Regions from separate parts of the Clostridium sp. HBUAS56017 genome, predicted to be linked through region 1. Evidence: riboswitches for the same ligand, from Rfam matches in the RefSeq annotation. Region 1 holds a riboswitch; each other region holds the start of a gene.
What was found. A riboswitch is a leader RNA that binds a small molecule or an ion and turns the genes downstream of it on or off. The one in region 1 is predicted to bind S-adenosylmethionine.

Region 1 (3,284 bases):
CTGAAGCAAAAGCAAATCCTCCATCTCCACCTTCAAGTTCCGCAATTAAATTTTCCAGAACATCCCTAGTCGGATTCCCTGATCTTGAATAATCATATTTTCCAAAGTTATCTATATCAAATTGATGAAATGTTGATGCTTGATATATCGGTGTACTTAAAGCTCCTGTATTTTTATCTATACTTCCTTCTGAATGAATTAATTTTGTCCCTATCCTCATTTCTATTCCCCCTTTATTGCTTGTTTTAAATCATCTAATATATCTTTAATATTTTCAATACCAACAGATAATCTCAGTAAATATTCATCTACCCCAAGTCTTTTTCTAAGATCATCTGGTATTTCACTATGGGTTTGAGTAAATGGATACGTTATAAGTGTGTCTACCCCCCCTAAGCTTTCTGCAAAAGATACAACCTTAACTCTTTTTAATATTTTTTCTACAAGTTTTTTATCTTTAACTCTAAAGGATAAAGTTGTACCAAATCCTGTACTTTGAGATTTATTCACTTCATATCCCTCATGTTCTTCCAATCCTGTATAATATACATCCGAAACTTCATCTTGTTCTTTTAACCAGTTAGCAATAACTATAGCGCTTTCTTCTGACTTCTCTAAACGTATGTGCAGCGTCTTTATTCCTCTTAAAACTAACCAAGCTTCAAAAGGCCCTATTGTTGCTCCTGTAGACATATTAATATATCTTAATCTTTCAATAAATCTATCATCCTTTGCAACTATTAATCCAGCTAAAACATCATTGTGTCCTCCCAAATATTTCGTTCCACTATGAATAACTAAATCAGCTCCAAGATCTAATGGTTTTTGATAATAAGGAGTAAGAAAAGTATTATCAACGATAAATATCAAGTCCTTCTCCTTAGCTATCCTTCCAATGCCTCTTATGTCTGTAACTCTTAGCGATGGATTAGATGGAGTTTCTATAAATATCCCTTTAGTATTTTCCTTAATAGCATCTTTCACTGCTAAAAAATCTCTAGTATCTACAAACGTTGATTCTATACCAAGCTCCTTGTAAATACTTCCAAAAAGTCTAAATGTACCTCCATATAGATCTTCTGAAATAACTAAATGATCCCCAGCTTTAAAAAGATGCACAATACAGTTTATAGCTGCTAAACCTGTTGCAAACGCCAACCCATACCTTCCATTTTCTAATAAAGCTACAGTCTTTTCTAATTCTTCTACAGTTGGATTTTGAAGTCTTGAATAATCATATCCTGTACTTTCATTTAATGCAGGATGCTTGAAGGTTGCACTTTGATAAATAGGAAAACTTATTGCCCCAGTATGCCTATCCCCTCCTGATGCACCTCTTACTACTGTTGTTTCAAAATTCAAATTCATAATTAGCCCCCTTTCAAAATAAAAAAAGCCGCTTCTTTATATAAGAAGCGACTATTGTTAGTCAAATATATAGTCATAATGAGACTACTAATTCCTCTTATCTGTCAGGATAAACCTGCAGGATTTAGCACCACGTAATAAATAATTACAGGTTGCTGGGCTTCAAAGGGCCAGTCCCTCCACCACTCTTAATAAGATAAACTTATTTATTTAATTACATATAATTATACATCTTTCCTAATCAATGTCAACATGTTCTTTGAAATTTTTAATCAAATTATCCTTTTCTTCTCTTCTAAGCTTTTTAATAGCATATTCTCGCTTCATCGCATCTACTTTATCCTCAAAAGTTTCAAAATAAACAATCTTTAGAGGGCCTCTACCCCTAGTGTATTTGGCCCCTTTAGAATTACAATGATCTTTGAATCTTTTTTCTAAATTATTTGTCCATCCAGTATAAAGAGATCCATCTCCACATAACAAAATATAAACATAATTCATACCACTAATATATATTAAGCTATCTCTGAATTTTCAAATTGAGAATTATAAAGATCACAATAGAATCCACCAGCAGATAATAACTCCTCATGATTTCCTTGCTCTATTATATCTCCATCTTTCATAACAAGAATTAAATCAGCATCACGGATGGTTGATAATCTATGAGCAATTACGAAGCTTGTTCTTCCTTCCATAAGATTATCCATAGCTTTTTGTATCAATACTTCTGTTCTTGTATCTACTGAACTTGTTGCTTCATCTAATATTAATATCTTAGGATCTGCAAGTATTGCACGAGCTATAGTTAATAATTGTTTTTGTCCTTGAGATACATTACTAGCTTCTTCATTTAATTCCATATCATATCCATCAGGTAATGTTTTAACAAAGTGATGAACATGAGCTGCTTTAGCTGCTTTTATAACTTCTTCATCTGTTGCATTTAACTTACCATATCTTATATTCTCTCTAATACTTCCATTGAATAACCATGTGTCTTGAAGCACCATCCCAAAAAGCTCTCTTAATTCACCACGATTAAAGTTCATTATACTATTGCCATCTATTAATATATCCCCACTATTTATATCATAGAATCTCATTAAAAGCTTAACTATTGTAGTCTTACCTGCACCTGTAGGCCCAACTATCGCAACCTTTTGCCCTGGCTTAATATTAGCAGTAAAGTCATTTATTATTGTCTTATCTGGATTATATCCAAAGTGAACATCTTTAAAGTCAACTCTACCTTCAAGGCCGTTTGGAGATACTGGATTTGGAACAGTTTGTTCTTCTTCCTCTTCAGCTATAAATTCAAATACTCTTTCAGCTGCAGCTGCTGTTGATTGCATTAAGTTAGCAATTTGTGCTACTTGCGCTATAGGTTGAGTAAAGCTCCTTACATATTGAACAAATGATAATATATCTCCAACTTCAATTGCTTTTTGAATAGCAAGCCATCCACCTAGTATTGATATCATTACATATCCAATATTACCCACAAAAGTCATTATAGGCATCATCATACCTGATAAGAATTGTGACTTCCAAGCTGAATCATATAATGTGTTATTATATTTATCAAATTCTTTTACAGCTTCTTCTTCACCATTAAATGCTTTTACTATATTATGTCCACCGTATACTTCTTCAACCTGACCATTTACATGTCCTAAATATTCTTGTTGAGATTTAAAGTACTTTTGTGATTTCTTAACAACTGCGCCTATTAACCCCATCGAAATAGGTAGTATTAATAAAGCCGCAATAGTCATAGGTATACTTATTGATAACATCATTGCTAATACTCCAATAATCATAGCAACAGATGTAATCATTTGAGTCATACTTTGATTTAAATTTTGACTCACTGTATCTATATCATTTGTAACTCTTGATAAAACTTCTCCATG
Region 2 (3,284 bases), on a different contig from region 1:
GCTTAGTTGTTGCTGCATTATCTAAATAAATATTCATAGTTAGCACCTCCTGAAAATTTATTACTTATATTTCATATAAACATACTTAGTATAATGTAAATATAACATTATTTCAAATATAAAAAATAATACCACTTTATACTATGGTCATGAAAGAGTTGATTAGCTATAATAGTATACAAGAGAATTGTAAGTTTTTATACAGCAATTAGGAATTTTTATTGATAATTTATATAAGAGTTTTAGAAAAGGGGAAAAATAAATGGACAAATCAGTTATTGATTATTCACTTTATCTAGTTACAGATAGATCTGTATTAAAAGGAAGAAATTTGAGTAAAGCAGTTGAAGAGAGTATCCTTGGAGGAGTGACTTTAGTTCAACTTAGAGAAAAAGAAATATCTTCATTAGATTTTTATAAAATAGCTAAGGAAATTAAGGTTGTAACCGATAAATATAATATACCATTAATAATAAATGATAGACTGGATATAGCTCAAACTATTGATGCTTCAGGGGTTCATTTAGGACAAAGTGATATACCTTGCAAAGTAGCTAGAGAAATTTTAGGTAAAGATAAATTAGTAGGGGTATCAGCACATAATTTGGATGAAGCATTAAAGGCTCAAGCAGATGGGGCAGATTATATTGGCTGTGGTGCTGCATTTGCTACAAGTACGAAAGAAGATACTGTTAAGGTTACATATGATTCATTAAAAGAAATTAAAAGTAAGTTATGTATTCCGGTAGTTGCAATTGGAGGAATAAATGACAAGAATGTTAATGAATTAAGTGGGTCAGGAATAGATGGAATAGCCGTGGTGTCAGCGATTTTACAAAAGCAAAATATACGAAATACTACAAAAGAATTGAAAAGTATTTTGAATGCTAATTTAGGTAGATAGTATGAAATCAATAATAGAATATTGGTTTTAGTATTTTAATGGTATATAATAATAATTAGGTTGGGAATCTATAGGAAAGAGGAGTAGGATATCATGGAACAAATGGAATCAATAAGTAAGTCTATTGAAAAAATTAGTAAAGAAATTGATGAAATGAAGAGTACAGCAGAAAGTCTTTATGGCAAAGTAGACAGTATGAAGGATATGGTGAATAGTTTTAAAAATTCTTCACAAGAAATAGTGGGAATTGCATCTCAAACTAATATGCTTTCTTTAAATGCATCTATTGAAGCTGCTAGAGCTGGAGAAGCTGGAAAAGGATTTGCAGTAGTTGCAACAGAAGTTAAGAAGTTATCTGATATGAGTAGTAAGGTGGCTGAATCAACAGTTAAAGATCAAAATGAAATGCTTAAGATGATAGTTGATATTTATAAGGTTGCAGATATTGTAAATGAAAAGAGTGAAAGTTTAAGAGAAGCAATTGATAATATACAAAAAGCTGTAGAAAATAATAATTAGTTTATAAAATTGGCTTAATGGAAAGTTGTATTGATTAGGGATATTTCTGATTAATGCAACTTTTTTTATGTGAAATTATACAAAATACTACGATAAAAGTTTTTAATTTTCTTATAAAGAAAATAGTTTAATCAAACTAACATGATAAATGTATCTATAGAGGCAGCTAGGGTTGGAGAAGCAAGAAGAGGAAACAGCAAAACAAGAAGAGATTGCTTCAATTGCTGCTTGTCTTGTTAAAAATTCATAAAAAGATATTGACAAATTGCAATTAAGATAATATTATAAATAACATGAAGCAATTGCTCAGAAAATTTAATACAACGATATCTTATCAAGAGTGGTGGAGGGACTGGCCCTTTGAAGCCCAGCAACCAATATAATAGTTCATTTACTATTTTACTATGGTGCTAAATCCTGCGGTAAATTTTTTAAATTACTGAAAGATGAGAGAATAATATTTTAGTGTTTATTATTGCGCTAGAGATTTATTCTCTAGCGCATTTATTTTTTATCTTACATTCATAGAGGAGGAGACAATTAGTGATTGAAATTAAAAATGTAAGTAAGAGTTTTGGGGATGTAGAAGTTTTACAAGATATTTCAATAAGCATAAATGAAGGGGAAATTTACGGTATTATCGGGCATAGTGGGGCAGGAAAATCAACTTTGCTTAGATGCATAAATGGTCTTGAGTCATATGATAATGGATCTGTAATTGTGATGGGGAAAGAAGTTTCTAAGCTTAATAATAATGAACTTAGAGAATTTAGAAAAGACTTAGGTATGATATTCCAAAACTTTAATTTACTAAAAAGAAAAACAGTATATCAAAATATTGCTCTTCCACTTGAAGTTTGGGGCTACAGTAAGAAAAAAATAGATGAGAGAGTAATGGAACTGTTAAGATTAGTTGGGCTAGAAGAAAAGATTAACAGTAAACCTGCATCTCTAAGTGGGGGACAAAAACAAAGAGTTGCTATAGCAAGAGCTTTAGCACTTGAACCAAAAGTACTTTTATGTGATGAAGCAACATCGGCATTAGATCCAAAGATAACAAAGGATATATTATCTTTGCTATTAAAGATTAATAAAGAACTTGGAATTACCATAGTTATGGTTACACATCAAATGGAAGTAGTAAAAGAAGTATGTGAAAAAGTAGCATTAATCGAAGGGGGCAAAATTAAAATAGAAGGAAGATCAGATGAGTTATTCTTAAAACCAGGACTATCTCTAAAGAAGTTCTTAGGAGAAGAAGAGGAGGAAACTCTACCTGATACAGGAGTTAATATAAAGTTATTCTTCCCAGCAGATTGTTCTGAAAATACAATAATCACAAGAATGGCTAGAGAAACAAATGTAGATTTTTCAGTAGTTTGGGGCAAACTAGAAAAGTTTAGAAGTAATGTTCTTGGTAGCTTAGTAATAAATGTAGAAGAAAAGGACAAGAACCTAGTTATGAATTATTTAAAAGATAAAAATATAGAATGGGAGGTAATATAGTATGTGGGAATTACTTTGGCCAGCAATACAACAAACTTTAGTAATGGTTGTTCCATCAACTATATTAGCAGTGATAATTGGTTTTATACCAGCTATTATATTAACTTTAACAGATGAAAATGGATTAAAACCGAATAAGGCGGTTTATAAAGGGTTAGACTTTATAGTAAACACACTTAGAAGTTTACCGTTCCTTATATTAATGGTAGTTATTATACCATTTACGAAATTAATTGTAGGAACTTCTATTGGAGAAGTAGCTTCTATAGTGCCATTAACTGTAGCTTCGGCACCTTTTATAGCTAGAATAATAGAATCAGCTTTAAAGGAAGTCGATCCAGGAGTTATTGAAGCA
Region 3 (3,284 bases), on a different contig from region 1:
ATCTCCCCATATACTTAAATAGAATCCTGTTCTACATCCCATTGGAGATAAATCAATTATTCCATCTAATCTTCCTCTAAGTTCATGTGCTAATAAATGTTCAAGTCCATGCATGGCTGCTGTTCCAAAAGCTTCTTTATTAGGTTGAAGGAATCTTAAATCAAATTTTGTAACTTTGTCCCCTTTTGGTCCATCTAATAAACAACACTTTCTTATATAAGGTGCTTTTACCTTTCTGTGATCTAATTCAAAACTTTCTACTTTTTCCATTTTTACATTCTCCTATCTTAATAAACTTTATTTTCTGTAGCTAAAATAGTTTCAATACTTCCACTAATCTTTTTGGCTAAATATGAATTATTCATAACATATAGATGTATTCCATCAACTCCAGTAGATATAAGATCTACGATTTGCTCTACTGCGTATGCTATTCCAGCCTCTCTTAAAGCTTCTGGATTATATTCATATTTATCCATGATTTTAGTGAACTTCTTTGGGAGTGATGCTCCACTTAATGAAACCATTCTCTCTATTTGCTTTTTATTTGTAACTGGCATAATTCCAGCTTCAATTGGTATTTTTATATTTGCAGCTTTTACTTTATTAAGAAAATCATAATATAAGTTATTATCAAAAAATAACTGAGAAATAAAATAAGCGGCCCCAGCTTCTTCTTTTCTCTTCATATTTTCAATTTCTTTTAGCATACCTTTATTTTCAATATGCCCTTCTGGATAACAAGCTGCTGCAATATTAAAATCATTGTATTTGTTAATGTTTTTAATAATTTCTGAAGCATATTTAAATTCTCCCTTCATTTGTCCATCAGCTGGTATATCTCCTCTTAATGCAAGTACATTTTCGATATTATTATTCTTCAGGGAATTTAAATAGTACTCTATATCTTCTTTAGATGAATTAATACAAGTTAAATGCGCTACAGCTTCTATACCATATTTATTCTTTACCAATGAAGATAATTCTATCGTTTTATTATCAGTTATACTTCCTCCAGCACCATATGTAACACTAATATAGTCTGGATTCAATCCCTTTAACTCTTCTAATGTTCTATAAATAGTCTCAACCGATGATGTCGTTTTAGGAGGAAATATTTCAAAAGAAAAAACAGTTTTTTTATTTTCAAATATTTCGCCTATCTTCATATAAATGCCCCCTTTAATAAAAAATACCTAAAGGTTATCCTTTAGGTATAATAAATTTCTACACTATAATAACCCTTATCTTTCAGCTTTGCTGCAGGATTTAGCACCATCATACACATATTACATATATATTGGTTGCCGGGTTTCACTGGGCCAGTCCCTCCACCTCTCATGATAAGATAAATATTAATTTATAGTTATTATAATATACTATTTATACACTTTTGTAAATATAATTATTTTTTTATCAACAGTAGCAATATAGATAATCCACTGCATATAAAACTTATTGCTAGTATAAGTGTAACTATTTGATTTATACTAAGTCCTCTTTCCTCTAGTCTAAAATGCATTTGACTTCTATCAGCTTGATATACAGGTTTTCCTTCACGGAATCTTTTAAATATGACAAATAAATTGTCAAATATAGGAACTGCCAATGCCAATATTGGCAAAAACAAACTTAAAACAGTAGCTTGCTTAAAAGCACCATCAATAGCTATAATACTTAATAGAAACCCTATAAGATTAGCACCAGAATCCCCCATAAATATTCTTGCTGGATGCCTATTGTAAACTAAGAATCCTAAAATTGCTCCTGCCAGTATAATTGAAAATTGAGCTGATACTCCTTGTCCAAGTATTATTGCAGCAAAAAAGAATGTAACCGAAGAAATTAATGATATTCCTCCTGCTAATCCATCCATACCATCTGACCAATTTATTACCGTAGTAACGCCAAATATCCATGTAATAGTTAATAAAAATTGTATAGTTCTCGATAGCAATATATATTCCCCTGAAAATGGATTTCTAAATCCCTCAAAAACTATACCAGCTTTAAATACTAAAACTGCAGCTAAAACCTGAATTATTAATCTTGGATATATAGGAAATTCTCTCCCTTTAGTTTTAAAATAATCATCTACTACACCAATTAAAAATATTAATGTTGCTGAAATAAATATCCATAGTTCTTCATGTCTATCATCATTAATTGTTAAAAAATATACTATAAAAAAACCTATATAAATCCCAAGTCCACCACAAAGTGGTATTGGTCCTCTATGCTTTTTTCGCTCAGTTGGCTTATCTGTAAATTCCAATTTATGAGCCACCTTCATTATAGGTGGAGTAATTAAGAAAACAATTAAGAAAGTACTTATCAGCGTTATTAAATATTGCATATTAAATCTACTCCTTAAACTTATCTGTCCTTTTTCTTTTATTGTCCTATATGAATTATACTATTATCGACTTTTTTTAGCAATTACAAAAATATTAAAATGCATCTATATTGGCAAAACATCTACAAATATGTTATTATATCAAAAGAAGATTTTAGTAGCAAAACATTATATTTTTATTTTACGGTTGAACATTTTTTTGATTCAAGATAATCTGACTTTCAGGGTGGGAAGTCCTTAGGGACTTTCTGCCTTTTTTTATTTTAATGGAGGTGTATTATGGAAAAAACTTTACTGAGTATTGTCTTAATTCTTATATTTACAAAATTAGGAGGTATAATAAGTAAAAAATTAAAAATGCCTGAAGTTTTGGGTGCCTTAATTGCAGGCGTAATACTAGGTCCTGTTGTATTAAACCTTATACATTACGATGATAATATTAAACTTCTTTCAAACCTTGGAGTTATCATCCTTATGTTTCTTGCAGGACTTGAGACCAATGTAAAAGAATTAAAAGAAGCTGGCTTATCTTCATTTATAATTGCAATAGCAGGTATACTACTTCCTCTTTTTCTAGGAACTTTAGGTGCATCTTTATTTTTTGATAACTTATTAGAAAATATATTTATAGGAGTTATATTAACTGCCACAAGTGTAAGCATAACAGTAGAAACTCTTAAAGAGCTTGGTAAACTTAATACGAAAGCAGGTATAAATATCCTGGGAGCAGCGGTAATAGACGATATTTTAGGCCTTATACTTATATCTATAGTTCTTGCATTTGCACAAACTTCTGGCTCAAATTGGGGGGCTTCAACCTCTTTACCGATTATATATGTTTTTGTAAAAATAATTCTATTCTGTTTATTTTCTATAATTGGAATAGCTTATTTACCAAAACTTATTAACAAATTTGCTAAACAGATAA

Region 2: it holds a riboswitch for S-adenosylmethionine, as region 1 does, so the genes downstream of both, FAY47_RS17065 (methionine ABC transporter ATP-binding protein) here and FAY47_RS12300 (PLP-dependent aspartate aminotransferase family protein) in region 1, are expected to answer to the same signal.
Region 3: it holds a riboswitch for S-adenosylmethionine, as region 1 does, so the genes downstream of both, metF (methylenetetrahydrofolate reductase [NAD(P)H]) here and FAY47_RS12300 (PLP-dependent aspartate aminotransferase family protein) in region 1, are expected to answer to the same signal.

What each region holds. Positions count from the first base shown of each region.
Region 1 is NZ_SULK01000013.1:65,720-69,003, reverse strand. It holds gene FAY47_RS12305 (aminotransferase class I/II-fold pyridoxal phosphate-dependent enzyme) at 1-220, opposite strand, end outside; gene FAY47_RS12300 (PLP-dependent aspartate aminotransferase family protein) at 223-1,368, opposite strand; SAM riboswitch class I at 1,463-1,566, opposite strand; gene FAY47_RS12295 (GIY-YIG nuclease family protein) at 1,606-1,869, opposite strand; gene FAY47_RS12290 (ABC transporter ATP-binding protein) at 1,884-3,284, opposite strand, start outside.
Region 2 is NZ_SULK01000025.1:17,370-20,653, forward strand. It holds gene FAY47_RS17050 (cysteine desulfurase family protein) at 1-37, opposite strand, end outside; gene thiE (thiamine phosphate synthase) at 263-904, shown strand; gene FAY47_RS21245 (methyl-accepting chemotaxis protein) at 998-1,423, shown strand; SAM riboswitch class I at 1,752-1,876, shown strand; gene FAY47_RS17065 (methionine ABC transporter ATP-binding protein) at 1,967-2,929, shown strand; gene FAY47_RS17070 (methionine ABC transporter permease) at 2,931-3,284, shown strand, end outside.
Region 3 is NZ_SULK01000008.1:65,666-68,949, reverse strand. It holds gene FAY47_RS08745 (S-ribosylhomocysteine lyase) at 1-270, opposite strand, end outside; gene metF (methylenetetrahydrofolate reductase [NAD(P)H]) at 288-1,169, opposite strand; SAM riboswitch class I at 1,242-1,350, opposite strand; gene FAY47_RS08735 (MraY family glycosyltransferase) at 1,406-2,356, opposite strand; sodium ion sensor (DUF1646 type) at 2,542-2,592, shown strand; gene FAY47_RS08730 (cation:proton antiporter) at 2,636-3,284, shown strand, end outside.